2 regions of the Acidovorax sp. GW823-FHT05D11 genome follow, and region 1 is predicted to be linked to the other one. Evidence: riboswitches for the same ligand, from Rfam matches in the RefSeq annotation. Region 1 holds a riboswitch; the other holds the start of a gene.

What was found. A riboswitch is a leader RNA that binds a small molecule or an ion and turns the genes downstream of it on or off. The one in region 1 is predicted to bind glycine.
Region 2: linked by a shared signal. The riboswitch ahead of AC3RCE_RS23110 (D-amino acid dehydrogenase) and the one ahead of gcvT (glycine cleavage system aminomethyltransferase GcvT) in region 1 are both predicted to bind glycine.

What each region holds. Positions count from the first base shown of each region.
Region 1 is NZ_CM179502.1:2,595,647-2,610,720, reverse strand. Features, by position in the region: gene AC3RCE_RS12200 (TRAP transporter small permease subunit) at 1-496, opposite strand, end outside; gene AC3RCE_RS12195 (TRAP transporter substrate-binding protein) at 564-1,532, opposite strand; gene AC3RCE_RS12190 (putative hydro-lyase) at 1,548-2,348, opposite strand; gene AC3RCE_RS12185 (LysR family transcriptional regulator) at 2,684-3,622, opposite strand; gene AC3RCE_RS12180 (Lrp/AsnC family transcriptional regulator) at 3,914-4,372, opposite strand; gene AC3RCE_RS12175 (TRAP transporter substrate-binding protein) at 4,821-5,795, shown strand; gene AC3RCE_RS12170 (TRAP transporter small permease) at 6,001-6,513, shown strand; gene AC3RCE_RS12165 (TRAP transporter large permease) at 6,510-7,805, shown strand; glycine riboswitch at 7,836-7,934, shown strand; glycine riboswitch at 7,948-8,069, shown strand; gene gcvT (glycine cleavage system aminomethyltransferase GcvT) at 8,116-9,249, shown strand; gene gcvH (glycine cleavage system protein GcvH) at 9,334-9,708, shown strand; gene gcvP (aminomethyl-transferring glycine dehydrogenase) at 9,779-12,688, shown strand; gene AC3RCE_RS12145 (hypothetical protein) at 13,608-15,074, opposite strand, start outside.
Region 2 is NZ_CM179502.1:5,013,328-5,028,401, forward strand. Features, by position in the region: gene AC3RCE_RS23050 (hypothetical protein) at 65-592, opposite strand; gene AC3RCE_RS23055 (MFS transporter) at 598-2,577, opposite strand; gene AC3RCE_RS23060 (hypothetical protein) at 2,574-3,518, opposite strand; gene AC3RCE_RS23065 (helix-turn-helix domain-containing protein) at 3,645-4,385, shown strand; gene AC3RCE_RS23070 (TetR/AcrR family transcriptional regulator) at 4,694-5,575, shown strand; gene AC3RCE_RS23075 (DUF2867 domain-containing protein) at 5,572-6,132, shown strand; gene AC3RCE_RS23080 (ABC1 kinase family protein) at 6,119-7,441, shown strand; gene AC3RCE_RS23085 (DUF6463 family protein) at 7,454-7,861, shown strand; gene AC3RCE_RS23090 (hypothetical protein) at 7,934-8,317, shown strand; gene AC3RCE_RS23095 (YXWGXW repeat-containing protein) at 8,505-9,047, shown strand; gene AC3RCE_RS23100 (hypothetical protein) at 9,214-9,666, shown strand; gene AC3RCE_RS23105 (2-keto-4-pentenoate hydratase) at 9,706-10,488, opposite strand; glycine riboswitch at 10,704-10,817, shown strand; gene AC3RCE_RS23110 (D-amino acid dehydrogenase) at 10,913-12,232, shown strand; gene sorU (SorU family sulfite dehydrogenase c-type cytochrome subunit) at 12,300-12,605, opposite strand; gene sorT (SorT family sulfite dehydrogenase catalytic subunit) at 12,746-13,957, opposite strand; gene AC3RCE_RS23125 (rhodanese-like domain-containing protein) at 14,178-15,074, shown strand, end outside.

The DNA of each region.
Region 1 (15,074 bases):
CAAAGGTAGGCACGCCGCCCTGCACCACGATCCACCACTCATCGACCACGGCGACGAGAAAGAGCACGGAGCCCAGCGCAAAGCTCATCTGCGGGATCCAGATGGGAATCGCCCACAGGCCCTGGGCCAGTTCCTTGAACTGCCAGCTTTCGTAGGTGAAGACACAGGCCCACCAGGTGAGGTAGCCGATGGCCACGGCCGCGACGGTCAGGCAGGCCACCTCGTACTTGCGGCGCGTGGCGGGAGACAGCTTCTCCAGCACCAGCGTCACGCGCACGAAATCGCCGTGCTTGAAGGCATGGGCCATGGTCAGGAAGGCCGCTGCGGCACACAGCCAGGCCACCACGTCGTTGATGGCGCCGGTCGGAAAGCCGAACTGGCGCCCGAGCGACTGGACCACCATCAGCACGCAGATGACGGCGATGCAGGCAGCCCCGACGGCGCCGGCGGCCAGGTACGCGCCGTCCAGCGCGCGCCGCAGCACGTGCGGCGGCATGGCCAGGGCCGGGGGCGCATCGCCCGCAATGGCCGATGTAGGAGGCATGAGGGACATGGCGGCCTGCTCACTTCTTGCCGTTGTAGGCATCGATGACAGCCTTGCCGTCATCGCCCGCGGTCTTGATCCAGTCGGCCGTCATGCGCTCACCCACGGTCTTGAGCTCCTTCTTGAGGTTCTCGGCGCTCACGTCCACCTGCATGCCCTTGGCGGCCAGTTCCTTGAGGTACTCCTGGTCCTTTTGCTCGCTCAGCGCCCAGCCGCGCTGCTCGGCAATCGCGGCCTGCGCCAGCACCGCGTCCTGCGTGGCCTTGTCCAGGCTGTCGAAGGCCTTCTGGTTCACCACCACGGCATTGCGCGGCAGCCAGGCCGCCACGCCGTAGAAGTACTTCACGCTTTCGTAGAGCTTGCTGTCCACGCCGCTGGCGCTGGAGGTGAGAAAGTTGTCCACGGTGCCCGTGGCCAGCGCCGCCGACAGCTCGGCCAGCTGGATCGTCACCGGCTGCGCGCCGATGAGGTTGGCGATGGCCGACGTGGCCGGGTTGTAGGCCCGCATCTTGGTGCCCTTGAGGTCCTTGAGGGCCGTGACAGGCTTCACCGAATACAGGCTCTGCGCCGGCCATGGCACGGTGTAGAGCAGCTTCATGCCCTGTGCCCCCAGCGTCTTGACCAGCAGCGGGCGCGAGGACTGGTCCAGGCGCTTGGAGTCCGCATAGCTCGTGGCAAGGAACGGAATGGAGTCCACACCGTAGACCGCCGCCTCGTTGGCAGCGCCGGAAAGGATGAACTCGCCGATCGCCACCTGCCCGGACTGCACGGTGCGCTTGATTTCATTGGCCTTGAACAGCGATGCGTTGGGGTGCACCGTGATCTTGAGCTTGCCGCCGCTGGCCTTGCCTACGTCCTGCACGAACTGCTGCAGGTTCTGCACCTGGAAGGTGTTGACGGCATAGCCCGAGGGCAGGTCCCACCTGGTCTCGGCATGGGCCAGGCATGCGGCGGCCGCGGCGCACAGGCCGAACATCATTTTCTTCATGGGGAAACTCCTTGGTTAAAAGCTGGCGAGGTGGTGATTGAGAAGGTCGGTGACCAACATGCACCCTGGGGAATGGGTGATGCAGAACGCGGGCTGGGCGTTCAGGATGGCGGACTGTGGCGTGACGCCGCAGGCCCAGAAGACAGGGATCTCGCCGGGCATCAGCGGCACGGCGTCGCCGTAGTCGGGTTCTGCGATGTCCGCAATGCCGATGAGCGCAGGGTCGCCGATGTGCACCGGCGCGCCATGCACGTTGGGAAAGCGCGATGTGACCTGCACCGCACGGATCACGTCGGCCGCAGGCATGGGCCGCATGGAGACCACCATGGCGCCCCCGAAGGGCCCTGCCGGCTGCGTGGCAATGTTCGTGCGGTACATCGCCACGTTCTTGCCTTCGTTGATGTGGCGCAGGCTGATGCCGGCCTCCTGCAGCGCGGACTCGAACGAGAACGAGCAGCCGAGGATGAAGGTCACGAGGTCGGGGCGCCACAGGTCGGCGATGTCTGGCACCTCCTGCGTGAGCTCGCCGTGGCGCCAGACGCGGTACTGCGGCACATCGCTGCGGATGTCGATGCCGCCCCCGAGCGTGGGCAGCGCGAACTGGCCGGGCTCGCTCACCGCCAGCACCGGGCAGGGCTTGGGGTTGCGCTGGCAAAAGCGCAGGAAGTCGCCCGCTTGCACTTCAGGCAGGATCACCAGGTTGCCCTGCACCCGGCCATGGGCCAGGCCGCTGGTGTGTGATGCCCAGCCGCCTCGCCGGATCACGCTGCGCACATGGACGGGGTCGTCGATGCCCTCGGACCCAAAAACCGCCAGCGCTTTTTCTTGAACTGAATCCACCGTGTTTCCTTGTCGTGGGAAATGCCATTTGTCTGGCGTTGGGCGGATTGTGTTGGGGGGCGGCAGGCGCTGGCAAATTCAAAAAATTTTGCTCAGGTCATCGATTTTTTCGATGCACTTCATTGGGGCAAGGGGAACCAAGTTGGTGCCAAGGGATTACCCTGATATCCGCTTCAGGGTTAACCCCAGGGTGTTGTGGAGCGCCCGCCACGGGGACGGTTGCGATGGCGACACCGAGGCACTGCGGCATCCGCAGATGCATGGCCCTGGGCCGTGGAGTGGCACGCCTGTGCTCGGGTGCCCTGTGCCTCTCAGGACCGCGGGGCGCTGCTTCTTTTGCGGGGAGTGCGGGTGGGCCCCTTGGGCCCCGGCTGGATGTTCTCGATGAAGTCGATCGAGGAGCGAACGATGGCTTCCATCGCGGGCGAGGAAGGATCCTCGCGGTAGCTCACGTGGATGGGCAGGGGCTTGAGCACGGTGTCGCACGCCAGGGCGCGCAGGTCTGGAAACGCCAGCATGCGTTCCACCGCCAGGCGCGGCAGCGTGGCCACGCCGAAGCCGCCCTGCACCAGCTGCACCATCGCCGAAATGGACGACACCGTGTGCACGCGGCGCGGCTCCACCTGCGCATTGCGAAAGGTGTCGAGCAGGTACACGTGCGGCTGCGAGCCGCGCTGGAAGGTGAGGATGTCCGTGTCGGCAAAATCATCGAGCACATAGCGGCGCTTGCGGTGGATATTGCCGTTGCCCACGAACACCATCTCCATGGGCGTCACCGCCTGGCTGCGCATGCCGTCGGCCGATGCAGGCAGCGCCGCGAACACGACGTCGAGCGAGCCCCGCCGGATCTGATCGAGCAGCACGGGCGTGGACTCGACCGTGAGCTCGAGCTCCAGCAAGGGGTTGTCCTTGCGCAGCTGCTCCACCCATGGAATGAGCCAGGAGTGCAGCACCGATTCGATGGCGCCCAGCCGGATCGACACCTCCAGCGGCCCGCCCGATCCCATCTCGGTCTTGAGCTGGCGCTGCAGCTCCAGCATGCGCTTGGCGTAGGTCAGAAACCGTGTGCCGGCCACGGTGAGCTTGAAGTGCTTGTCGCGCCGGTCCAGCAGCAACACACCCAGCTCCTCCTCCAGCGCGGCGATGCGGCTGGACATGGCCGACTGCGTGAGAAACAGCTTTTCCGCGGCGCGCGTGACACTTTTGAGGGAGGCCACCCAGTAGAAGGCTTCGACGAAACGCAGGTTCATGGCGAGGGGTCCCAGGGCATCACTGACGAATGGCTGACGGGGCGCGCGCACCGCCGTGGTGCGCAGGAGCGCGCCAGGCTGGGTGGCGTCATGCCGTCCGGTGCAAAAACGGCGCCATTCTGCAACGGCCGACTCCACAACACTTTTTGCCGGCAGGAAAAAAGAGGCCACGACGCAACGCCTGCTGACCCAGGGCATGGCGCGCCGCCAGCGCAGTGCATGGACGACACGGATCAGGACCATCGATGTCCGAACCCCTCCCTCTGCACTGCAGCGCCACGCTGAGGCGAATCAGCCCGCAAACAGTGGCAGGTCTGCCTTCTTGAGCGTGCGCAGCACGAAGCTCGAGCGGCTGTGGCGTATGCCCTTGATCTTGTAGAGCTTCTCGCGCAGCAGGCGCTCGTAGTCGCGCGTGTCCTTGACCACGATGCGCAGCAGATAGTCATAGTCACCGGAGACCAGATGCGCCTCGATCACCTCGGGAATGCTGGCCAGCGTTTCGCCAAACTTTTCAAGCGTGTTGTCCGAATGGCTGTCCAGCGTGACCTGCACGAGCACCGTGTCCGCCAGGTCCAGCGACTGCGGGTTGATGCGCACGGTGTAGCCCTGGATGACACCGGCCTCCTCCATCTTCTTGATGCGGCCCCAGCACGGCGAAGCGCTCAGGCCCACCGCCTGGCCGATCTCCTGCAGGCTGGCACGGGCGTTCCCCTGAAGCACAGCGAGAATTTTTCTGTCAAGGCGGTCCATGGCCACAATTATTCATGAATATCACCATATGCAGCAAATTTTTCTGCAAATTTGAAAATTCAAGCGAAAGATGGAAAGAACTGCTGCGCCTTGCAGCGCATACTTTGGACATCAAGGCGCTCTTACCGGAGCGCACAAACTGACAGGGCCCCGGACTGGTTACCGCCAGACCGGGGCGCTTGACAAGCAAGCACCTACCTTCGCGGCCGCCCGGCTGCCCCCTTCCCCCTCCCCCTTGCCTGGCCCAGGCCAGCAGCCTGCCTTTGTCGCCTCGGCGACGATTGCCTCCTTCCTGCGCGTTAATAAGCACGCTTACCAGCACAAACCCCGATGCCCCGGGCCATGCTGCAGCGCCATAATTTTCAGGACCGCCAACCCATGCTGCCAGCACCCTTTCCGCTGGTGCGTGCAAGGGGGCGCGGCAAGAAACATACTCACAGGAGACACCATGCAATTGACTTCCCTCGCTGCGGGCCTGGGCCTTGCGCTCGGCTTGATGGCCACCGCCAGCGCGCAGACCACCACGCTCAAGATCGGCTACGCCACGGCGCCCGATTCGCACTACGGCGTGGGGTCCAAGGTCTTCTGCGACGAAGTCGAGAAGGGCACGCAGGGGCGCTACAAGTGCCAGTACTTCCCCAACTCCGCGCTGGGCGGCGAGCGCGAGCAGATCGAGGCCATCCAGCTCGGTACGCAGGACCTGGTGAACACCTCCACCGGCCCCGTGGGCAATTTCGTGCCCGAAGTGAAGATCGTGGACATCCCCTTCCTGTTCCGCGACTACGACCATGCGCGCAAGGTGATGGACGGCCCCATCGGCCAGGACATCCTGACCAAGTTCCCGAGCAAGGGCATCATCGCGCTGGCCTGGACGGAGAACGGTTTCCGCCACATGACCAACAGCAAGCGCGACATCGTCAAGCCCGAGGACGCCAAGGGCCTGAAGATGCGCACCATGGAGAACAAGGTGCACATGGACGGCTACCGCACCTTCGGCATCCTGCCCACGCCCATGGCCTTCCCCGAGCTGTTCGGCGCCATGCAGCAGGGCACGGTGGACGGCCAGGAGAACCCCATCCCCGTGATCCTGTCGGCCAAGTTCTCGCAGGTGCAAAAGCACCTGTCGCTCACCGGCCACGTGTACTCGCCGGCGCTGCTGCTGCTCTCGCCCAAGGTCTGGAACAAGCTCAATGACGCGGACAAGAAGGTCTTTACCGATGCCGCCAAGAGCGCCTCGGTGGCCCAGCGCAAGAAGGTCAACGACGACGAGAACAACGGCATCGCCCTGCTGGAGCAGCAAGGCATGAAGGTCACCAAGACGGTGGACGGCGCGGCCTTCCGCGAAGCCCTCAAGCCCGCCTATGTGGGCTACGCCAAGGAGTTCGGCGCCGACAACATCAAGAAGATCCAGGACGTTCGTTAACTCTTTTGAGCGACTCACACAGCCCTCCTGGCGTCGTTGTTGCGTCTTGCCGTACTGGTTGTACTGTCTGCGACGCAACGCCTAGCCAGGACCGCTTCGCTGGGCTGTGTGAGCCGCTCTTGACCCGCGCCCCGCATCGCCCGGCCCACACAAGGCGCCGGGCGCTTTTGCTTTGACCCTGCACGCCCTTGTCCAAGACCGTCCCGTGAAAACCTTCGAACGCTATTTTCTGGCCGCCAACCGCTGGGCATTGATCCTGCTGCTGGCGGCCATGTCCATCATCATCTTCACCAACGTGGTGATGCGCTACGTCACCCACAACTCGCTCGAATGGGCCGAGGAGGTGTCGCGCCACATGATGATCTGGCTGACCTTCCTGGGCGCCGGCCCCGTGCTGCGCTATGGCGGCCACATCGCGGTGGAGAACCTGCAGGATGCCCTGCCCCGCGCGGGCGCCATCGCCCTGCGTGCCGTGGTCGCGGCCTTGCTGTTCGCCTTCTTCGGCTTCATGGTCTGGTACGGCTGGCTGTACATGCAGCGCACCATGTTCCAGATGACGGCCGTGACGCAGATCCCGTTCGCCTACATCTACAGCGCCATGCTGATCGGCGGCGTGCTGCTGATCGTGCACTTTTTGTTCATCGTGCGCGGCTACGTGCTCGACCGCAACTTTGCGGCCGATGAACACTTCGATGCGAATGCGAGTGCCTCCCTATGAGCGCGTCCATCATCCTCATCGTTTCGGCCTGCCTGTTCCTGGCCATGGGCGTGCCCGTGGCGTTTGCGCTGGGCCTGGCCACCGCGGCCACGCTGATCCTGGCCGAGAGCTACCCGCTGATGGTGCTGCTCAAGGAGACCTTCACCGGCATCGACAGCTTTCCGTTGATGGCCGTGCCCTTCTTCATCCTCGCGGCCGAGCTCATGAGCGGCGGCTCGCTGACCGAGGTGCTGCTGAGGTTTGCCGGGCAGTTCGTGGGCCACAAGCGCGGCGGGCTGGGCTACACCAACGTGGTCTCGCTGACCTTCTTCTCGGGCATCTCGGGCTCGGCGCTGGCCGATGCGGCGGGGCCGGGGTCGATGCTGATCCGCATGATGGACAAGGCCGGCTACGACCGTTCGTACGCGGCGGCTCTCACGGCCTCGACGGCCATCGTCGGGCCCATCATCCCGCCGTCCATCATCATGATCATCTATGCGCTGCAGGATGAAACGGTGTCGGTGGGTGCGCTGTTCGTGGCCGGCCTGCTGCCGGGCCTGCTGATCGCGGTGGCCATGTGCGTCGTGAACTTCCACGTCTCCAAGAAGCGCAACTACAAGGGCGACGGCCGGATGCCGCCGCTGGCCGAGATCCTGCAGACCACCTGGAAGGCGCTGCCCGCCATTTTGCTGCCGGTGGTGATCCTGGGCGGCATGCGCGCCGGCTGGTTCACGCCCACCGAGGCCTCGGTGGTGGCGGTGTTCTATGCGCTGGTGTGCGGCAAGTTCGTCTACCGCACGCTGCAGTGGAAGGCGCTGCCCGACATCCTGGCACGCTCGGCCCTGCTGTCGGCCTCGGTGCTGATCATCATCGGGCTGTCGGCCGCGTTCGCGTGGATCCTGACCATCGAGGGCATTCCGCAGCAGATGGCCGACTGGCTGGTGGGCATGAACCTCTCGCCGTGGATGTTCCTCATCATCGTGAACATCTTCCTGCTGCTGTTCGGCATCTTCATCGAGCCGCTGCCGGGCGTGATGGTGCTGGCGCCCATCCTCGCGCCCGTGGCCGTGAAGCTGGGAATCGACCCCATCCACTTCGCGATGGTGGTGATCTACAACCTCACGCTGGGCATGATCACGCCGCCCGTGGGCGGGCTGCTGTTCGTCACCTGCAACGTCTCGCGCGTACCGATGTCGCAGCTGGTGCGCGAGCTGGTGCCCTTCCTGTGGGCGCATGGCGTGGTGCTGGTGGTGCTGACCTTCATCCCGCAGCTGTCGACCTGGCTGCCGAAGGTGCTCGGGTTCATCAAATAGCGTCTGCGCGGCTTCTTCCAGCGGATATACTGGCGGCCGTCAGGAGAGAGCCCCTTCCCATCAACGAAAGGGGCCGCCGAAGGCGCAGGCAGCAGCCGAACGCTCAGGCAAAAGGACTGGCAACCGCCCGCAGTGATGCGGGCGTTCCCTTGCTGGAGAGAGATGGACCGTGCAGCACGGCACCCATCCACCGAAGGAGCAAGCCGCGCGGCCAGCCAGGGCGCTGCGGTGAATCTCTCAGGTAAAGCGGACAGCAGGGCAAATCCCGCGACCCATGGGGCCGCGGCCACCATTTGCCCCGGAGTCCGCCTTGACCACCCCTACCGCCCCGCTGCTGACCACCCCCCTCAACGCCCTGCACACCGAGCTGGGCGCCCGCATGGTGCCGTTTGCGGGTTACTCCATGCCCGTGCAGTACCCTGCCGGCCTGATGGCCGAGCACCTGCACACGCGCAACGCGGCGGGTTTGTTCGACGTCTCGCACATGGGCCAGCTCAAGCTTGTCGGCCCCGGCGCCGCTGCCGCGTTCGAAACCCTGATGCCCGTCGACGTGATCGACCTGCCCGTGGGCAAGCAGCGCTACGGCCTGCTGCTCACCGACGAAGGCACGGTCATCGACGACCTGATGTTCTTCAATCAGGGCAATGACACCCTGTTCGTCATCGTCAACGGCGCCTGCAAGGTAGGCGACATCGCGCACATCCAGGCACGCATCGGCCAGCGCTGCGACGTCATCCCCATGCCCGACCACGCCCTGCTGGCGCTGCAAGGCCCGCAGGCAGTCACCGCCCTGGCGCGCCTGGCACCCGGCGTCGAAAAGCTGGTATTCATGACGGGTGGCGACTTTTCCATTGCGGGCTGCGACTGCTTCGTGACCCGCAGCGGCTACACCGGGGAGGACGGCTTCGAGATCTCGGTGCCCGCGTCCCAGGCCGAAACCCTGGCGCGCGCGCTGCTGGCCCAGCCCGAGGTCAAGCCCATCGGGCTGGGCGCCCGCAACTCGCTGCGCCTGGAAGCCGGCCTGTGCCTGTACGGCAACGACATCGACACCACGACCACCCCGCCCGAGGCGGCGCTGAACTGGGCCATCCAGAAGGTGCGCCGCACCGGCGGCGCGCGCGCGGGCGGCTTCCCCGGTGCCGACAAGGTGCTGTCGCAGATCGACAACCCCGCCAGCCTGCAGCGCAAGCGCGTGGGCCTGGTCGCGCTGGAACGCGTGCCCGTGCGCGAGCACACCGAACTGCAAGGCCCCGACGGGCAGAAGATCGGCGAAGTGACCAGCGGCCTGCTGGGTCCCACCGTGGACAAGCCGGTGGCCATGGGCTACGTGGCGCCAGCCTTTGCCGCCGTCGGCACGCGCGTCAACGCCATCGTGCGCGGCAAGGCCGTGCCCATGGAGGTGGTGTCCATGCCGTTCACGCCTGCGCGCTACCACCGCGGCTGACCCTCTGCAACCGCCCCAGCCCGGCTAAAGTGGCGGCTGGCATCGGCACTTTTTCTGTTTACCCCTTTTTTTGGAGCTTCCCCCATGACCATCAAGTATTCCAAGGACCACGAGTGGATCGACATCTCCGACCACGAAGCCGCCACCGTGGGCATCACGCTGCATGCCCAGGACGCCCTGGGCGACGTGGTCTTCGTGGACCTCCCCGAGGTCGGCACGACCTTCACCCAGGGTGACGTGGCCGGCGTGGTCGAGTCCGTGAAGGCCGCGGCCGACGTATACATGCCTGTCACCGGCGAAGTGGTCGAAGTGAACGAAGCACTGCGCGCCGACCCCTCGCTGGCCAACAGCGATCCCATGGGTGCCGGCTGGTTCTTCAAGGTCCATGTGACGGACATGCTGCAGTTCGATGCGCTCATGGACGAACCCGCCTACGCCGAGTTCGCCAAGAACGCCTGACCCTCCAATGCCCCGCGGCCCGGCGCCTCCCCGCCGGGCCAATGTGTTTCCTTGCACTGTGCCGCCGCCGATGACCTCCCAAGCCCCCCTGCCCACCCTCGCCGCACTCGAGAACACCACCGAGTTCCTGCCCCGCCATATCGGCATCGACGCAGCCGACGAAGCCCACATGCTGTCCGTGATCGGCGAAGCCTCGCGCAGCGCGCTCATCGAGAGCATCGTGCCGCGCTCCATCGCGCGCAACCGCGCGATGTCGCTGCCCCGGCCCGCCACGGAAGCCGCTGCGCTGGCCGAACTCAAGGCAATGGCGTCCAAGAACAAGGTTCTGCGGAGCTTCATCGGCCAGGGCTACTACGACACGCACACGCCGGGCGTCATCCTGCGCAACATTCTCGAAAACCCCGCCTGGTACACCGCCTACACGCCCTACCAGGCCGAGATCTCGCAGGGCCGCATGGAGGCGCTGGTCAACTTCCAGACCATGGTGTGCGACCTGACCGGCATGCCGATCGCCAACGCATCCATGCTGGATGAAGCCACGGCCGCCGCCGAGGCCATGACCCTGGCCAGGCGCTCGGTCAAGAGCAAGAGCAATGTGTTCGTGGTGGCCGGCGACGCGCACCCGCAGACCATCGAAGTCATCCAGACCCGCGCCAGGCCCCTGGGCCTGGAAGTGCGCCTGGCCAACTCCGCCGAGGAATGGAACGACCTGCTGGCCGGCGACTACTTCGCCGTGCTGGCCCAGTACCCCGCCACCAGCGGCCGCATCGACAACCTGCGCGCCGATGTGGACAAGGCGCATGCCAAGCAAGCCGCCTTCATCGTGGCCGCCGACCTGCTGGCCCTGACGCTCATCACGCCCCCGGGGGAATACGGCGCCGACATCGTGGTTGGCACCACCCAGCGCTTTGGCATGCCCATGGGCGCGGGCGGCCCGCACGCCGCCTACATGGCCTGCCGCGACGAGTTCAAGCGCAGCCTGCCCGGCCGCCTGGTGGGCGTGAGCGTGGACGTGCACGGCCAGCCCGCCTACCGCCTGGCGCTGCAGACGCGCGAGCAGCACATCCGCCGCGAAAAGGCCACGTCCAATATCTGCACTGCGCAGGTGCTGCCTGCCGTGATCGCCAGCATGTACGCCGTGTACCACGGCCCGGACGGCCTGAAACGCATCGCGCAGCGCGTGGCCAGCTACACGGCCATCCTGGCCAGGGGACTCACGCAGCTGGGCGCCCCCGTGCGCCCCCAGGGCTGCTTCGACACGCTCACGCTCAAAACCGACGGCGCTACCAAATCAATAGCTGCTCGCGCAGTGCAGATGGGCGCCAACCTGCGAATTTACTTCGAGAACTACCTCTGCATCTCGCTCGACGAGACAACCACGCGCGCCGATGTCGAACTGCTGTGGAAGATCTTCGCCCAGGACGGCCAGGCCCTGCCCACCTTCGAGGCGTTCGAGCACGGCGTGGAGCCGCTGATTCCCGCCGGGCTGCGCCGCGCCAGCAGCTACCTCACGCACCCGGTGTTCAACACCCACCACTCCGAAACCGGCATGCTGCGCTACATCCGCCAGCTGTCCGACAAGGACCTCGCGCTCGACCGCAGCATGATCCCGCTGGGCAGCTGCACCATGAAGCTCAACGCCACGAGCGAGATGATCCCCATCACCTGGCCCGAATTCGCCGGCGTGCACCCGTTTGCCCCCGCCGACCAGCTCCAGGGCTACCGCGAACTGGATGAACAGCTGCGTGCCTGGCTGTGCGAAGCGACCGGCTACGCGGGCATCAGCCTGCAGCCCAACGCCGGCTCGCAGGGCGAATATGCCGGCCTGCTGGCCATCAAGGCCTACCACGAGGCCCAGGGCGAGGGCCACCGCAACATCTGCCTGATCCCCAGCAGCGCGCACGGCACCAACCCCGCCAGTGCCCAGATGGTGGGCATGCAGGTGGTGGTGACGGCCTGCGACGCCAATGGCAACGTGGACCTGGCGGACCTGAAGGCCAAGTGCGAGCTGCACAGCGCGCACATTGCCTGCGTGATGATCACCTACCCCAGCACGCACGGCGTGTTCGAGACCCAGGTGAAGGAGCTGTGTGCCCTGGTGCACAGCCACGGCGGGCGCGTCTACGTGGACGGCGCCAACATGAACGCCCTGGTGGGCGTGGCCGCCCCCGGCGAGTTCGGCGGCGACGTGAGCCACCTGAACCTGCACAAGACCTTCTGCATTCCCCATGGCGGCGGCGGCCCCGGCGTGGGCCCCGTGTGCGTGGTGGAAGACCTCGTGCCCTACCTGCCCGGCCAGCCCGGCCGTGGCGACCAGCCCCTGGAGCCGAGCGCCGGCAAGGTCGGCCCCGTCAGCGCCGCCCCGCTGGGCAACGCCGCGGTGCTGCCCATCAGCTGGATGTACTGCCGCATGATGGGTGCCGAGGGCCTGCAGGCCGCGACCGAGACAGCCATCCTCAGCGCCAACTACATCAGCGCGCGCCTGAAGGACCACTACCCCACGCTCTACGCCTCGGCCAACGGCCATGTGGCGCACGAGTGCATCCTGGACCTGCGCGGCCTCAAGGACACCAGCGGCGTGATGGCCGAGGACGTGGCCAAGCGCCTGATCGACTACGGCTTCCATGCGCCCACGCTGTCCTTCCCCGTGCCCAACACGCTGATGGTGGAGCCCACCGAAAGCGAAACGCTGTTCGAGATCGACCGCTTCATCGACGCGATGATCGCCATCCGCGAGGAAATCCGGCAAATCGAAAATGGCGCGCTGCCGCAGGACGACAACCCGCTCAAGAACGCGCCGCACACGGCGCAAAGCCTGCTGGGCGCGCAGTGGACCCGCCCCTACGCCCGCGAGACCGCCGCCTATCCCGTGGCCGCCCTGCGCAGCAGCAAGTACTGGTCGCCCGTGGGGCGCGTGGACAACGTGTGGGGCGACCGCAACCTGGCGTGCAGCTGCATCCCGGTGTCCGACTACGCCTGACCGCGTGCGGTGCCTTGAGCGCCGCGACCAGCACTCGCAGCGCTTGCGGACCTGCCGCGCCGGAACCGCGCATCCGGCATTTGCCCGACTTGGCTGCGGGGGGCGACACGCGCCGCCGTACCAGCTCAGCGCAAGTACTTCGCTGCAGTACGAAGTATTGGCGAAATAGCAAGGTCGTAGTGCTGGGTGACCACCGATGATGGTGCCTCTGCCTCCTTGGGAGGGGGCAGCATTGGTCCAACCTCGAATATTCAAAAGCGGCAGGGGTCATCGGCAGCGACTGCGGAGCTGAGACCAGTGGTACAACTAGTGACTAGTGGAGGGATCGGTGTGTACCGCTTTCTTCCAGCGCGAGAGTCAGTTCCCGCAAAAATAAGCTGCCAACTAACGGCTCCCCCTCCGTCGTGGACAGCCCATCTCGCCATCCATGCGCACCGGGTTGCCAAAGGTCGCAGCCTACCAAACACAGCAGCCGGCACATTCACACCGTGAAGCCGATCACCGCGTAGTTCTACCTCAAGTGGCAGCGATCCGTGCGGTGATACGCCATAGCGCGGCCAACGACTGGCACTATTGCTGCGTGCGCTTGCAACGCTTGCTGTGTACCGGCAGGCAGATAGCGACGAAAGCAACGGCTAGCGAGGTGACGAGCACGCACAGAATCGGCCCGAAGCGGATGCGCAGAAGCCGCGCGGTGCGGCCAAGATCAGTCACAGGAAAAACAATGCCTCCCCCTTGAGGGATGGAGGCGCAAGCGCCCTCTCCATCTTTATGGCTTATGGGCTACGTGATGGCGCTTCGCCAATTCAAAGCACGGCTCGGTTCGCCCAGTGGTTAATGGGAAAGCGAAAGACCTCACCGACAGAAATTCCTTGCGCAAATAAAAAAACCATCCAGAGATGGGTGTTTCGCAAATTAACTAATTTCCCATCCAGGCAACACCTGGGAAATCGCCGGAGTCTCTCACACCGCGTGCGACATCAAGAGGTAAATTAAATTCTATATTAACCCGTTGAATTTCGTTACCGGCAACTACACGCCTTCCAATCAACATAATCAATCCGCCCTCCTTATCAACCTCGCGGGAGCCCGAAAAATATTCGACATCTCCACTTTTCAGCTGCACGCGCATTTTCACCTCTACCAAGTGCATTCCTGCCGTCGTCGGTTTAACGAGCACAGCTGCCGAAACCACATTTTTATCTAGCAAAACTGCGGGCGGCTCGCTTTGAAAAATGCGGTTCTCCTTGACCCGAAGGTGCCCATCTTCCCACGCTGGTGGCGGATTCAGAGAAGTACAGCCTCTTTGGTAAATCCAATTCGCATTTTTCCACCACGGGTTTATCGGAACACAAAGCGGCGTAGTCCCATCCTCAATCGCAGGCGCCAGCACTTGCCACTGAGAATTACCTATGGTGGGAGAGAGAGGTTCTTTACTCGTACGAATCGAAAATGCGAACCAACCCACTGAAACGAACCAGATCAAAAATAAAATCGCCACCAACTTCTTCGAGAGACGCAGATCCCAATGCATCTCAAGCATGCGACCGAGATGACAAAACACCCCACACATCAACAAAATCGATCCAAAAAAACCAACAATGGTATGCCTATAAATCGGAATACCCAACAGCTTCACCGCATTGACGGTCCATGAATCACTCAATGCAAAAGCGTTCAACAGGAAGTTAAAAAACGAAAGGCACAACCCAACCAAAATCAATGCATTGGCAGTAGATTTTCTCAAAACAATCAAATATAAACTGAGCGATAGAATAATCAATCCCACAAGCATGAAGATGGATTTTTTAAGCACCAAAATTGGGCCTACCGCGAAAATCCCCAAAAAGCCTAAAAAATACTTAATGGCAGCGAGTATTTTCACCCCCAAAACTACCTCGTTCTCCCTAAACGGCATGACACCTGACTGAGAGCTGATGATCATTTGCACGCATTGGATCAATCCCATCAAAAGGGCGGCGAATGCGATCATGCGAAACCTAGATCGACTGACAATCGCCACGATAACCATTGCGGGCAAAGCGGCGAGAAGCGCAGGTTTAGACAACATAAAGATGGGCGCGAACCAAGCCCACCACGGACTCTCATCCGCCGCATCTACCAATGCAAGCGCAGTGACAATTGCCACAAAAAAAGCAGCAAAATAACTAAAATTTATAAAGGTCTTTGTTTCAAAATCTGCAACTGCCAATACCGAAAATGCGACAAAAAACCGCAGCAAGTCACTGCTTGCCAATTTCCTAAAAGGCGCCAAACAAAATACGCCAACCAACATGGCCGAAAGCAAAACCGATGACCAAGTATAGAAATATGGAATCCAGGCGGCGGAAATCCTAAATTGATTTCCCAAAAAAGCAAGCAGCCG
Region 2 (15,074 bases), 2.4 Mb from region 1:
CAGGCCAGGCGGAACGCCCGAGGGCGGTTCCCGGCCCATGTATCCATGCCGGCAGGATCGCGGCTCAGGCGCGCAGCCAGGCCTGCAGGTGCGGATAGGGCGCAACGCCCGAAGAGGCGGCCTGTGCGGGCGATGCCGCGAGGCCCGCCGACACCAGCCCGGCAGCGCCCAGATACACGCCCAGCTCGAAGGTCATGCGCAAGCCCTGCGAGTGGCCGTGGTAGCCCCCTTCGTGGAACAGCACGGCCGATGGCAGCCGCAGATGCTGCAGGGCGGCCCAGGCCCATGCCGTGGCTTCGATCTCGCCGCCGTGCGGCACGGGGGGCAGTTCGGCAAGGGCATCGTCCATGCCCGCGCGCAGGGCTGCGGGCACCACGGCCAGGTGTCCGGCCTCGTGCAGCAGGTCGCCGGGCCACCGCAGCCGCGCCAGGTCCACCCTCAGGCCGCCGCGCGCGATGCGCACGCCGGGCAGGAAGCTGTTGCCGCCGGCAAGCTCGTCCTCGGCCACGTCCAGGCCGATCTCCCGCAGAAAGGCCATGATCTTGCGGGCCAGCGCGGTGCGCTCTTCCTGTTCCACCCGGTCCTGCTCCATGGCGGTCAGGCTCCGAGCAGGTCCGCCACGCGCGAGCGCAACAACGAAGGCTGCACGTCCGACGGCGCCACGGCGTGCCCCACGTTCAGGCCCACGCGGCTGTAGAAGCCCCTCCGGAAGGGCCGCACCATGGCCCCGCCCTGCTCGATGCGGCTGAAGTACGAGCCCCACAGATTGGTCAGCGCCATGGGAATGACGGGCGCCTCGATGCCCTCTTCGCGGGCACGCTCGATGATCTTCATGATGCCGCCCTTGAACTCCTGCAGCTGCCCGTCCTTGGTGATGCCGCCTTCGGGAAAGATGGCCAGCAGGTCGCCTTCGCGCAGCACCTGCGCGGCGCGGTCGAAGGCGGCTTCGTAGGTCTTGGGGTCTTCCTTGTAGGGCGCGATGGGGATGGCCTTGGCAAGGCGGAACAGCCAGCCGAGCACCGGCACGCGGAAGATGCGGTGGTCCATCACGAAGTAGATGGGGCGCGGGCTGGCCGCCATGAGCAGCACGGCATCCACAAAGCTCACGTGGTTGCAGGCCAGGATGGCCGCGCCCGTGCTGGGCAGGTTCTCGTCGCCCTGCACCTTGAAGCGGTAGACGAAACGCGAGGACACCCAGGCCACGAAGCGCAGCAGGTACTCGGGCACCAGCATGAAGATGTAGAACGCCACCACCGCATTGGCCAGGCCGGTGAACAGGAAGATCTGCGGCACCGTGAAACCGGCGCCCAGCAAGGCGCCCGCGATGAGCGAACTCGCGATCATGAACAGCGCGTTCAGGATGTTGTTGGCCGCGATGATGCGCGCGCGGTGCGTGGGCTGGCTGCGCATCTGGATCAGCGCGTACATGGGCACGCTGTACAGGCCCGCGAACAGGCTGAGCAGCGCCAGGTCGAGCATCACGCGCCAGTGCTGGCTCTGCGCTAGAAAGGTGCCAAGGCCCATGATCTCCGCGGGCGGCAGGCTGCGCGCGGCGAAGTACAGGTCGATGGAGAACACGCTCATGCCGATGGCGCCCAGGGGCACCAGGCCGATCTCGACATGGCGGCGCGAGAGCACCTCGCACAGCAGCGAGCCGATGCCGATGCCGATGGAGAACACCACCAGCAGCAGCGAGGCCACCTGCTCGTTGCCGTGCAGCACCTCCTTGGCCAGGCTGGGGAACTGGCTCAGGAACACCGCGCCGAAGAACCACATCCAGCTGATGCCCAGCAGCGAGCGGAACACCACGATGTTGCCATGCGCGAGCCTGAGGTTGCGCCAGGTCTCGGTGAAGGGGTTCCAGTTGATCGTGAGCCCCGGGTCGGTGGCCGGCACCGGGGGAATGAACTGCGCCACGGCGCGCCCCGCCAGCGCGGCCACCACGCAGGCCACGGCCACCGTGGTGTGGCCGATGCCCGGCAGCGCCACCAGCAGGCCCCCCGCCACGTTGCCCAGCAGGATGGCCACGAAGGTTCCCATCTCGACCATGCCGTTGCCGCCCGTGAGTTCGCGCTCGTTGAGCACCTGCGGCATGTAGGCGAACTTGACCGGCCCGAACAGCGTGGAGTGCACGCCCATGAGGAAGGTGCACAGCAGCAGGACGGGCACGTGGCCCGCGATGAACCCGAAGGCGGCCACCAGCATGATGGCGATCTCCAGGTTCTTCACGAAGCGGATCATGCGCGTCTTGTCGTACTTGTCGGTGAGCTGCCCCGAGGTGGCCGAGAACAGCAGGAACGGCAGGATGAACAGCGCGCCGATCACCAGCCCCGCCATCGCGGGCGGCAGCCACGACACGCTGAGCTGGTACGTCACCATCACGGTGAACGCGAACTTGAAGAGGTTGTCGTTGGCGGCGCCGGAGAACTGGGTCCAGAAGAACGGGGCGAAGCGCCGCTGGCGCAGCAGCGCGAACTGGTTCGGGTCCTCATGCCCATGGCCCGGGCTGCCCGTGTGCTGCACGGAGTGCACGTGGGGCGCCTGGGGCACGCTGGCTGGGGTGGTCTCGGGGTTCATGCGTTTCTCCTCGTGTCCAATGGGTCGGCGGTGGCTGCTGTGTGTGTTGGTATGGCCCGGCGCACCCGGGGCTGGAGGCCCTGCCCGCGTGCGACACCCATGGTGTGGGCGCCATTCTGCCCGCACATGGCGGCAAATGCGGGGCGCGGTGCGCGGCTGTGGCGCGAAGCCGCCAGCGCATCCAGCGCCATCAGCACCGGCCAGGCAGCGCCAGCCGCCAGCACGTGCTTGAGGCTGTGGCCCGACACCCACTGCGCCGTGGCGTCGAACACGGCATGGTCGGCCGCCTCGAACAGCTTGGCCACGGCGTACATCGCGATCACGGCGCCCAGGTGCACCGGCAGCGTGCCCGCACGCCGGGGCAGCAGGGCCAGCGCCAGCACCACCAGCATCCCGCCCAGCTGCACCACGGCCCAGGGCAGCAGGTTGCCGGTGGTGGACCACCACAGCACCGCAGCCGGACCCGCCAGCAACACCGTGCCTGCGGCGGCCCAGCCCGCCCGGGCGCTCACCCGGCCACCCGCCGCCAGGCCCAGCAGGCCCGCGAAAGGCAGCACCATGCCCAGCCGGTCCCACAGCAGGCCCGCATCGTCGGGCACCGCGTGGTACAGGCCGGAGCCCACGGCCGTGCACACCAGGCCCGCGAAGAACAGGGCCGCGAAGACCCGGGAGGCCGCATCCATGGCCGGGCGCTCCACGCGCCGCAGCCACCGCAGCCCCCACAGGCCGGCGGCGGCGAATGGCAGGTTGCTCAGGACATCCAGCGCGCAAGGGATGCCCCACAGCGCGCGCTGGTCCGCAAAGGCATGCTGGAGGGTGCTGGCCGGCAGCGCCGGGCCCAGGCACGCCAGCCCCAGCAGCAGCACGGCGAGGCCCAGCAGGGCCCCCTCGGCGCGCGACGGGCCGGGGCGATGGCGAAAGGGAGCGGGGAGAACGGTCATGGTCGTCGTGTCCGTGGGCAGGTGGTGGATCGATGCCGCGCAGTGTCTTCAGCCCAACGGTCCCGGGCCGCGAAAAGTCGCACGGAGGGCCACCCGGAGCACCCTGGGTACCGATAATCGATACCCATGAGCACCACCGCCGACCTCGTTGCCGCCCTGAAAAAGGAACTCAAGACCGCGCAGATGACCTACGCGGACCTGGCCCAGGCCCTGGGCATGGCCGAGTCCAGCGTCAAGCGCATGCTGGCCAAGGGCGACATGCCGCTGTCGCGCATCGACGCGATCTGCCGCGCGCTGGCGCTGGACTTCGCCGACCTGGCGCGCCGCGTGGCCGACAGCCAGCCCTTGCTCAAGGAACTGAGCCAGGAGCAGGAGCGCGCGGTGGTGGCCGACAAGAAGCTGCTGCTCATGGCCATCTGCGTGCTCAGCCAGTGGACGCTGGAGCAGGTGACCACCACCTACCGCCTCACCGAGGCCGAGGGCATCAAGTACCTCGCGCAGCTCGACCGCATCGGCATCATCGAGCTGCGGCCGCTGAACCGCTACCGCCTCAAGCTGGCCAAGACCTTCCGCTGGCGGCCCCACGGGCCGGTGATGAACTACTTTCGCGAGCATGCGCTGCTCGACTACTTCGCGGGCGGCTTCGACGGCCCGGGCGAAGGCGTGCTGCTGGTGCACGGCACCATCAGCCGGGGCCTGGCGCCCGCCTTCATGGAGCGCATGCAGCGCGTGGCGCAGGACTTCGCGCAGCAGCACCTGGCCGACCAGAAACTGCCGCCGCGCGAGCTGGAGGGCTACACCCTGCTGCTGGCCATGCGCAGCTGGGAGTTCGAGGCCTTCACCGGGATGAGACGACTCCCCCCCTGAGCCGCTGCGCGGCGTCCCCCGCGGGGGACGCACCCGGTGGCCCGGCAAAGCCGGTTCCACGGGTGCACCGGCCTTGGGCGCGCCGGTTTCGGAGGGCGATGGCATGGCATGGCGGGGGGCCGGGCGAGCCAGCACAAACACTATCTTTTTGATAGCTTCTTGCGCTTTACCGACAAGCGGTAGAGGGCTAAAAAGTGCTCAGAACAGCCGCCTCCAGCGCACCGAATGCCCGTTTCAGCGCCGGTTGACTCTTTAATGTGAATACACTATTCTTTAAATAGTCAATTTGACAGATTTAAAGATATTAAATGAAGACCACCCGCCAGCAGCAAGATGCCACCCGCCGCCAGATCGTGGCCAGCGCGGTGGACCTCATGACCCGCCAGGGCTTCGACGGCACGACGATGAAGGACATCGCCCGCGCCGCCGGCATTGGCGACGCCACGATCTACAAATACTTCCCGACCAAGGACCGCATCGTGCTGGGCTACCTGGACGACGTGGCCCACCAGGCGCTGGCCGACACCCTGCAGACGCCCGGCTTCGCGGGCTACGGCCTGCAGGAAAAGCTGCAGCGCCTGACCGACGCGGTGCTGGAGCGCCTGCTGGCCGACCGCGAGTTCGTGGCCCAGGTGCGCAGCCTGGCGCGGCGCTCGCCGCTGTCGATGCTGGCCGAGCCCCTGGCGGCACGGCACAGCCTGCGCGAGGCCGTCGCCAGCTTTCTGGAAGCCGCGGAGGCCAGTGGCGAGATCGAGCCCTGCGACTTCAAGGGCATGGCGGGCGGGCTGTACACCGACTACCTGGCCGGTGTGGTGACGTACTGGCTGGCCGACACCTCCGAGGAATTTGCCGACACCACGCAGCTGGTGGACCTCTCGCTCGGCGTGCTGGTGCAGGCGCTGCGCGGAGGGCTCGTCAACCGCGTGCTGCAGCTCGGTGGCTTTGTGCTGCGCAGCCAGATGGCCCGCATGGTGCAGCACAGCAGCGGCCTGATGGGCATGCTGCAGCTGGCCAGACAGGCCATGGCCAGCGCACCGCCCGGCCCGGCCCCCGCCTACACGGCAGCCGCTGAACCATCCCGGTCGCCGGAGCCTTCCAAACCGCCGCGTGCGCCGCGCAAACCCCGCGCTGCCAGCCCGACACCCGCCGCACAGCCAGTGGCCACGCCCCGCAAGAGGAAGTCCGCATGACCACCGCCCGCGCCGTGCGCGAAATCCAGGTGCCCCCAGGCACCGTCATCCATGCCACCTTGCATGACGCGGATTTTTTTGACGCCTTCACAACGACCGATCCCCGCCCCGCCGCCAGCGCATTGCAGACCTGGCTGGAGGTCTTGGCCCGGACACCGCGGTGGACGGAGCAACTTCTGGCAGTGCGCAACAAGCTGGTGCGGCTGGTGGGCCTCAAGGGCGTGGGGCAGTTGCAGGACGTGCACCCGCTTGCCAGCGGAGCCTCTCCAACCAATGCGCGCAGCTACCGCGTCGGAGACCGCGTGGGCATCTTCCTCATCCGCCATCTGAGCGACACCGAAGTGGTGATGGGGCAGGACGACAAACACCTGGATGTGCAGGTCTCGCTGACCAAACACGGGCAGCGGGGCAGCGCGCCTACGGTGGTCATCAGCACCGTGGTGCACATCCACAACACGCTGGGCCATGCCTACATGGCCGTCATCACGCCGTTTCACCGCCGCATCGTGCAGTCCATGCTGCAACAACTGGCCGCTTCAAACCATGGCCCGCGCTGACCCGCCGCGCACCAGCCGGCTTGCGCGCGGCACCATCACGGGCCTGGCGGCGGCACGCATCGGCATGGCCCAACTAGGCCATCGCGTGCGCAGCACGCCGTCTGCCCAGGCGCAGGCCGACCACGAGGCCGCCCTGGGCCGCATCCTCTTTGGCGCCCTGGGCCAGCTGCGGGGTTCGGCGCTCAAGGTATCGCAGCTGCTCAGCATGCACCCGGGCCTGCTGCCCGACGGCGTGCGGCAGGAGCTGGCGCGCGCCCACCACCAGGCGCCGCCGCTCAACCGCGCGCTGGTGGGGCGCGTGTTCCGCCAGGCCTTCGGCCGGGAGCCCGAGGCGCTGTTCGACCACTTCGAGCCCACCGCCTTCGCCGCCGCCAGCCTGGGCCAGGTGCACCGCGCACAGCTGGCGGGCCACGGCACGGTGGCCGTCAAGGTGCAGTACCCCGGCATTGCCGCCACCATCGCCAGCGACATGCAATTGATGCGCACCGCGCTGCGCGCGCTGGCCCACACCGACATGCCCCTGCCCGCCAGCACCGTGGTGGACGGCGTGATGGCCGAGATCGAGGCCACGCTGCTGCGCGAGGTGGACTACCTGCAGGAAGCCGAGCAACTGCAATGGTTTGCGCAGCACGCGGCTTTGCCCGGCGTGGTGCTGGCGCGGCCCATCCTGTCGCACACGCGGGCCCAGGTGCTCACGCAGCAGTTCCTGCCGGGCCAGCACCTGCAGGCCTGGCTGGCCACGCAACCCACACAGCAGCAACGCGATCAGGCCGGGCAGCACCTGTGGGACTGGTTCATGCACTGCACTTTTGTGCTGGGCCGGGTGCATGCCGATCCGCACCCTGGTAATTTTCTGTTCGCCCCCGATGGCACGGTGGGTGTGCTCGACTTTGGCTGCACGCGCAGCCTCTCCGACGGGTTTCGGGCGCAAGTGACACAAGCGTGGTCCGCACTGCTGCGCCCTCCCTCCGACCCGCAGCGCGACGCGCTGGTGCTGCAGGCCTACCAGGCACTCGGGCTCGTCAACGCCGGCCTCTCCGTGCAGGCCTACGCCGCCGAACTCACCCCCGCACTGGCTGACATGCAGGCCTGGCAGATGGAACCCTTCACGCAGGCGGTTTTCGATTTTGGCGCCAAGACGCCGCCACCCATCACCGCCGCCCGCCACCAGCGCGTGCTGGGCGATCACCTGGTGCAGGTGCCCGGCGAAATGCCGGCGTTCGAGCGCATGTGGATGGGCCTGATGCACCTGCTCACGGGGCTGGGTGCACGGGTGCGCACGCATTGCCCCGCCCTTCTTTCTTCCTAGGAACCCGCCCACATGACCACCCTGACCTCCCCCTCCCCTCGCTCTGCGGCCATGCCGCCTCGCAGCCGCTGGAAGGGCCCGTGGATGCTGGCCGTGGCGCTGCTGCACACGCTGTACGCCGCCGTCGTGTTTCCGACCCAGCTGCAGGAGATCGTGCGGCGCGGCGTTTTCAACAGCGTGCAAAAAGACCCGACCGTGGGCGCCGTGGTCTGGTTTGTGCTGTTCGGCGTGTTGTTCGCGCTGCTGGGCTGGGCCATCCTGCTGGCCGAACGCAACACAGCCATGGCGCCCGTCCCCATGCGCGGGCTCGGTGCCGGGTTGCTGGCACTCACGCTGCTGGGCATCGTGCTCATGCCCGCCTCGGGCTTCTGGCTGGCGCTGCCGCCCGCGCTGGCCCTGTGCTGGCCCCCAAGGCGCTGAAGGCGAAGAAGACGGATCGACGCGCCGCGTCTGCACCTTCCACGGCCACCCTGATTGACTTGAAAACTGTCCATGATGAATACTGCGCTGGTACTGGCAGCCGGGGGCCTCGCCCTGGTGGGCGTTGCGCACTCGGTACTGGGTGAATTCCTCGTGTTTCGCGCATTGCGCACGCAGGGCGTGGTGCCCACCGGCGGCAAGCCCGTGCTGCACGAGCGGCAGGTGCGCATCCTGTGGGGCACCTGGCACCTGGCCACCGTGCTGGGCTGGGCCCTCAGCGCCCTGCTGTGGCGCCTGGGGACCGTACCCGGGGATGCCAACCTGGGGGCCTGGGTGGCTGACGTGGCCGGGCTGGCCACCTTGGTCAGCGGAATGCTGGTGTTCTATGCCACCGAGGGCAGGCACCCTGCCTGGTTTGCCTTGCTGGTGGTGGCGGCCCTGGTGTGGTGGCGTTGACACGCGCAGGCCTGCACCGGACGGCCGCCTGCACGCCCCGGCGTGAAAGAAATCACGAAAAGCCCCGCCTTTGCCGCCACGGGAAACACAACTTCACAAGACTTCGCAATTCGCCTACACCGTCTTGACGCAGCATCTGCACCATGAAGTCTCCGGTTCCGCAAGGAATCATTTTGAGGAGACCATCATGGCCCGCAATGCACTCGCCGCTGCTTCCATCGCCCTGCTGTCGCTGGGCGCCGCGACCGTGGCGCAGGCACAGACCAGCGCCACCGTCGTCATCCAGTCGGGGCAGCCCCACCACTACCAGGCGCCGCCCGCGCCGGTGATGGTGCAGTACGGCCCACCCCCGCCACCGCGCTACGAAGTGGTGCCCCGCCCCCGCCGCGACATGGTGTGGGTGCCTGGGTACTGGGACTGGCGCGGCCACCGCCACGTCTGGATCCAGGGCCACTGGGTGAAGGCCCGCCCGGGCTACTACTACCGCGAGCCCCGCTGGGTGGAGCATGGGGGCCGCTGGGAAATGCGCCCCGGCGGCTGGGACCGCGATGGCGACGGCATCCCCAATCGCTATGACCGCGACCGCGATGGCGATGGCATTCCCAACCGCTACGACCGCGACCATGACAGGGACCGCGACGGCGTGTCCAACCGCCACGACCGCGACCGCGACGGAGATGGCGTGCCGAACCGCCACGACCGCCGCCCGGACAACCCCTATCGCAATTGACGGGGCCTGAGCGCCGCCCGCCCCCCCGAGGGCGGCGGGCGCGCCAGGAACTGGCCCTCGCCGCCTACGCACACCCCCGCAGGGCGCCTACGCGGCCCGGCTGCCCGTGCCGCCACCATGCAGTGACCGCTTCCGCAAGGAACATCAGGAGAATCCCATGACCTTCATGACCCGCAAGACATTCACCGCAGCCTCCATCGCCTTGATGGCGCTGTGGACCCTCCCGCAGGCGCATGCCGCCACGCAGGGCACCGTCATCGTCCAATCGGGCCAGCCGGAGCGCAGCTACCACGCCACGCAGTACCAGGTGAGGCCCGCGCCCCCTCCCCCGCGCCATGAAGCCGTGCCCCGCCCCCGCCGGGGCCAGGTGTGGGAAGAAGGCCACTGGGAATGGCGTGGCAACCGCTACCAATGGGTGCGCGGCCACTGGGTGCAGGCCCGCGCCGGCCACCAGTATCGCCAGCCGCACTGGGTGGAACGCGAAGGCCGCTGGGAGTTTCAGCGTGGCGGCTGGGACCGTGACGGCGATGGCGTCGCCAACCGCCATGACCGCGACCGGGACGGCGACGGCGTACCGAACCGCCGCGACCAGCAGCCCGACAACCCGCGCCGCAACTGACCCCACGCCCGGCGCGCGCGCCGCGCAGGGCGCCGCCGGTCAGCCCAGTTGAAGTTCGGCGCGCCCCAGGCCGGGAAACTCAGCCACCACCACCGTGCCCGGCGCCACCATCACGGTGCCGGTGCAGGACCCGGTGGTCACCCACTGTCCCGCGCGCAGCCCACCCAGGCTGTGCGCGCCGCCATTGGCCAGCCAGGCGAGCAGGCGCAAGGGATCGCCCGCCGGGTTGCCCCAGCCAGCGTGCCGCACGGCCTGCGCGCCATTCACCGACAGCACCACGGGCTGCCGCATCGGCTGCACCGACTGCGCGCTCTCCGTTCCCGACCCCACGATGAGTGCCCCATGGCAGGCCTGGTCGGCCAGCCGGCTCCACTCGCCTTGCTGCGCCCAGGCGGCGTAGCGCGTGTCGCAGACCTCGATGGCCGCCCGCACCGACGCTACGGCGGACAGCACCTCGGCCTCGCTGTAGGGCTGCGCCCGGGCAGGCAGATCGGCACCCAGTTCGTACACCAGTTCCGCCTCCACACCCAGCACGGCGAAGCCCGCGCAGGACAGGCGCACCGCGCCCCCGCCGGCCATCGCAAACACCGAATCGCGCGCCAGGGCCGCCCGCGCAGGCAGCGCCTGCGGCGACGCCGCGCCCACCTTCCAGCCCGAGATCTCGCCGCGCTCGCGCACCACGGCGTCCTGCACGGCATAGGCCTGGGCAGCGTTCTGGGGACGCAATGCGGCGGGCAGGTCGAGCGGACGGGGCGTGCGCCCCAGGCGGGCCATGGTGAGCACGGCCGCGCTGGTCAGCGGATCAAAGGCGGTATCGGGCATCAAGGCGTCCTGCAGAGAAAGGCGAAGGTTCCGGCGGATTATGGCCAACCCCGTGCCCGCAGCATCAGCAACGATTGCGGTTCATTAGCGCGGACAAAGCGGTTTTTGCGCGATGCGGGCTCCTAGAATGGCCCCCGCAGGAGAGTCAGCGGCCCGCCCGCTTCACCGAAGGCGCAAACTCCCATACACGCTCAGGTCCCGTACTGCACCATTCATCAAAGCCGTCTGGAGAGCCGCTTCGCGCAACGCGAAGCGCACCGAAGGAGCAAACCGCGCGCCATGTGGGCCGCGCGGTGAATCTCTCAGGTACCAAGGACAGGGGGAGCGGCAGCTTGGGCATTCATGCGCCAGCTGCACGCTATTGAATTCATAGCTGCCAGCGCATGTTGTTCTAGCGCCAGAGCCCAGAAAGGCTTTGAAAATCATGCGCGTGATCGTTTTGGGCGCCGGCTTGCTCGGCGTGACTTCGGCTTATTTCCTGCAACAGCGCGGCCACGAGGTGACCGTCATCGACCGCCAGGGTGCGCCCGGCGCCGAGACCAGCTTCGCCAACGGTGGCCAGATCTCGGTGAGCCACGCGGAGCCCTGGGCCAACCCGAGCGCGCCGCTCAAGGTGCTGCAGTGGCTGGGCAAGGAGGATGCTCCACTGCTGTTCCGCCTGCGCGCCGACATGCGGCAGTGGCTCTGGGGCCTGGACTTCTTGCGCAACTGCACGCCGGCGCGCACGCGCCACAACATCGAGCAGATCGTGCGCCTGGGCACCTACAGCCGCGACACGCTGCAGCAGTTGCGTGCGGCCACCGGCATCCAGTACGACCAGCGCACACAAGGCATCCTGCACTTCTATACCAACCCAAAGGAATTCGACGGCGCTCTGGCCCCGGCTGAGCAGATGCGCGCGCTGGGCTGCGAGCGCCAGGTCATCAGCGCCGACGAGGCCGTGCGCATCGAGCCCGCGCTGGCCCACATCCGCCCGCAGCTCGCAGGCGCCACCTTCACGGCCGAGGACGAGTCGGGCGATGCCAACCAGTTCACGCGCGAGCTGGCCCGGCTGTGCGAGGCGGCGGGCGTGCAGTTCCGCCTGGGCCACCACATCACCGCGCTGCGCGAAGCCGGCGGCCACATCGACCATGTGGAAGTGACCAACGCCGAGGGCCGCTTCGAGCGCGTGCGCGGCGACGCCTTCGTGCTGGCCATGGGCTCGTTCAGCCCGCTGCTGGCACAGCCGCTGGGCGTCCGCCTGCCCATCTATCCGGCCAAGGGCTATTCGGTGACCATGCCGGTCAAGGATGCCGGCAAGGCGCACCAGGTGAGCCTCACGGACGACGAGTTCAAGCTCGTGTTCTCGCGCTACACCAGCGAACAGGGTGGCGACCGCCTGCGCATCGCCGGCACGGCCGAATTGAACGGCTACGACCGCCACCTGAACCAGGTGCGCTGCGACGCCATCGTGCGCCGCGTGGAGCAGCTGTTCCCCGGCGCGGGCGATGCCAGCCAGGCCCAGTTCTGGACCGGCCTGCGCCCCGCCACGCCCAGCAACGTGCCGCTGATCGGCGCCACCAAGGTGGCCAACCTCTTCCTCAACACGGGCCACGGCACGCTGGGCTGGACCCACGCCTGCGGCTCGGGCAAGGCCCTGGCCGACATCGTGAGCGGCCGGGTGCCCGAAGTGGACTTTGCATTCCAGGGTCTGCAGGGGTGCGCTCCCGACAAGGCGCTGGTGCCATCGCGCACCACGGCCTGAACGGGAGCACAGCGGGGTTGCAGCACCGCCGCGCAGGCGGCGCTGCCACCACGGGCCAGCGCCCGGCCTACCTGGCAGCGCCCGTGGCGTGCGCCACGAACTGCGCCACGGCCTGCATGTCCTTCTCGCTCATGCGTTCGGCATACGAAGGCATCACGCCGATGCCCGCCTTGAGCGCGCGCAGCACGCGGCCCGCGTCGGGCTTGAGCTCATCCAGCACCGGGCCCACCTGCCCCTCGGCACCGGCGGCCTGCAGCGTGTGGCACACGGCGCAAGCAGGCTGGATCTTGATGAACAGCTCCTTGCCCCGCGCCAGCTCGGCGGCATCCGCCGCCCAGCCGGCACCCGTCCACAGCAGCAGCACGCTCGACATGGCCGCGAGCGCAGGCACGCGCAAATGCTGGAAACCGATGCGCCCCAGCACCAGTGCCACCGCGGATCTGGCACGGCCAGTCCGGGGGGCGCGCTCCCCTCCAGGGGGGAAGGCGCGCAGCGTCTCAGGGGGGCGCCCGGTCACGCTGCGGTCACCGTGACCGCATGGTCGCGCCAGCTCGCGTTGTTGTAGCCGCCCAGGTTTTCCTCGCGCTGCTCGGCCTGCACATTGCCTGCGGCATCGGTGGCGCGGCTGGCCAGCACGTGCGTGCCCGCCGCCAGCGTGACCGGCAGCACGAACTGGCGCCACGCGAACTTGCCCAGATCGGGGCCGATGAGCCGCGCGGCCTGCCAGGTCTTGCCGCCGTCCACCGAGACCTCCACGCCCTTGATGGCCTGCGTGCCGCCAAAGGCCACGCCATGCACCTGCACCTGGCCGGCCTTGAGGGGGCCCTTCTCGGGCAGGGGGCCATTGATCCAGGACTTGACGCCCATCTCCCACACCGACGGCTGGTCGGGGCTGGCCTTGGAGCCGGGGGGCGACATGCGGTAGCCGTGCGACATGATGCGCGCCTGCGACTGGGCGCCGGTGAAGGCCACGCGCTTGACGTACTTGATGTTGTTCACGCCCTGGTAGCCCGGCACCACCAGCCGCAGCGGGCCGCCGTGCGCCAGCGAGATGGGCTCGCCATTCATTTCCCAGGCCAGCAGCGCGTCCTCGGTGGCCTTGATGGGCACGGAGCGCTCCACCAGCACGGACAGCGGGTCCACGCCCTCGGGCAGCTTCTCACCCCCCGTGCCCGTGAGGTAGGCCGCGCCATCGGCGAGCCCGCCCAGCGCCGCCACCACATTGCGCAGCGGCACGCCGCTCCACACGACGCACCCCGCCGCGCCCACGGCCCAGGGCGTACCGCTGGGCTTGCTGGGGAAGAAGCCACGCCCGTTGCCCGAGCACTGCAGCACGGTGGCCACGGTTTCCACGCCCAGGGTCTTGAGCTCGGCCAGGGTGAGGCTGCGCGGGTTCTTCACGCCTTCGACCGACACCGTCCAGGCGTCCCGGTTGTCCAGGATGGCCGCATCGGGCGCAGGCAGGTTGTTGCGCACATACAGCTGGTTGGAGGGCGTGATGACACTGGTGCCGAAAGCCGAGCGCCGGGTTTCCAGCGTGCTGCTGCTGTGCACGATGAGCGCATCGGAAGACTTCCATCCCGCGTACGCGGGCAGCGGCTTGGCGGGGCTGGCGGCCTGCTGCGCCCTGGCGCTGCCGGTCCATCCGGCCAGGCCCAGCGCGCTCAAGGCAGCGGCGCTTCCGGCCAGCATGTGGCGGCGCGGCAATGTCATGGAATCTTTCATGGAAACGGTCTCCAAAATAATGATTGAACAGGCAGGCTCGCGACAGCGGTGGGCAGGCCCCCGGCTTTCAGCCTAGGCCGCATTCTGTGCGGCAGCCCCTGCGCACCGCGCGCGACATGGCGTTAGTAAACGTAACAAATACAAAACATCGGAAACATTCGTACGCAGATACGGAGGGCGTGGGCATATTCGCCCTTTCTTTTGAGAGAGGGCGCGCGCCATGAACACTGACTGGAGACCCATGGGCGGCAAGCTCGCGGTGCTGCTTTTCGCGTGCGCGGCCTGTGCCGTGGCGCAGGCCCAGCTCACCGCCATGGTGGCGGTGGAGCCCACGGCCCGCAAGGCGGCCCACTCCATCCTGCGCACGGCCGCCGAGTCCGGGCTCTCCAAGGCGGCCGGCCAGACGGTGGCCCTGGCCACCAGCGACGAACTGGCCGACGTGATGCGCGCCACGCGCAGCGCCAGCCACGACATCTTCATCGGCCCCGCCCAGGTGGCCGCTTCCGCCCTGCAGCGCGGCTATGAACTGGTGGGCGCGACGCAGAAATCGGACAGGTACCTGCTGGTCGGCCTGCCGCAGATCGACGCGGTGCCGGCGATGAAGGGCCGCAGGCTCTACCTGCCCCAGCAGGATTCGCTCTATACCTACATGGCGCGCGGCATGCTCAACGAGGCGGGCCTGTCGTTCCAGGACCTGCGGGCCGTGCAGTACGAGAAGTTTCCCCAGGCGGGACTCACGGCCCTGACGCTGGGCACGGCCGACGCCACCGTGGTGCGGGAGGACGAGTGGGCGGAATGGTCCGCCGCGCACCCGGGCACCGCGCGCGTGCTGGCCACCTCGCAGCCGGTGCCGGGCGGGTTTTCCATCGTGGTGAAGAAGGACCTGCCCGCCGATGCGCGCGGCAAGCTGGCCCAGTGGTTTGGCGGGGCCTCGTCCGCCACCGGCCTGCCCCCGGTCGCCGTGCGCCCCGAGGCCGCGGAGTACCGGCGCGTTGCGGAGCTCGGCCTCTTCACGCCCACCAGCCTGCCCGGGGTGAACCGCATCACCGCGCGCGAGGCGCAGAGCCTGCAGGCCCAGGGCGCGACGCTGGTGGACACGCGCACCGAAAAGGAATTC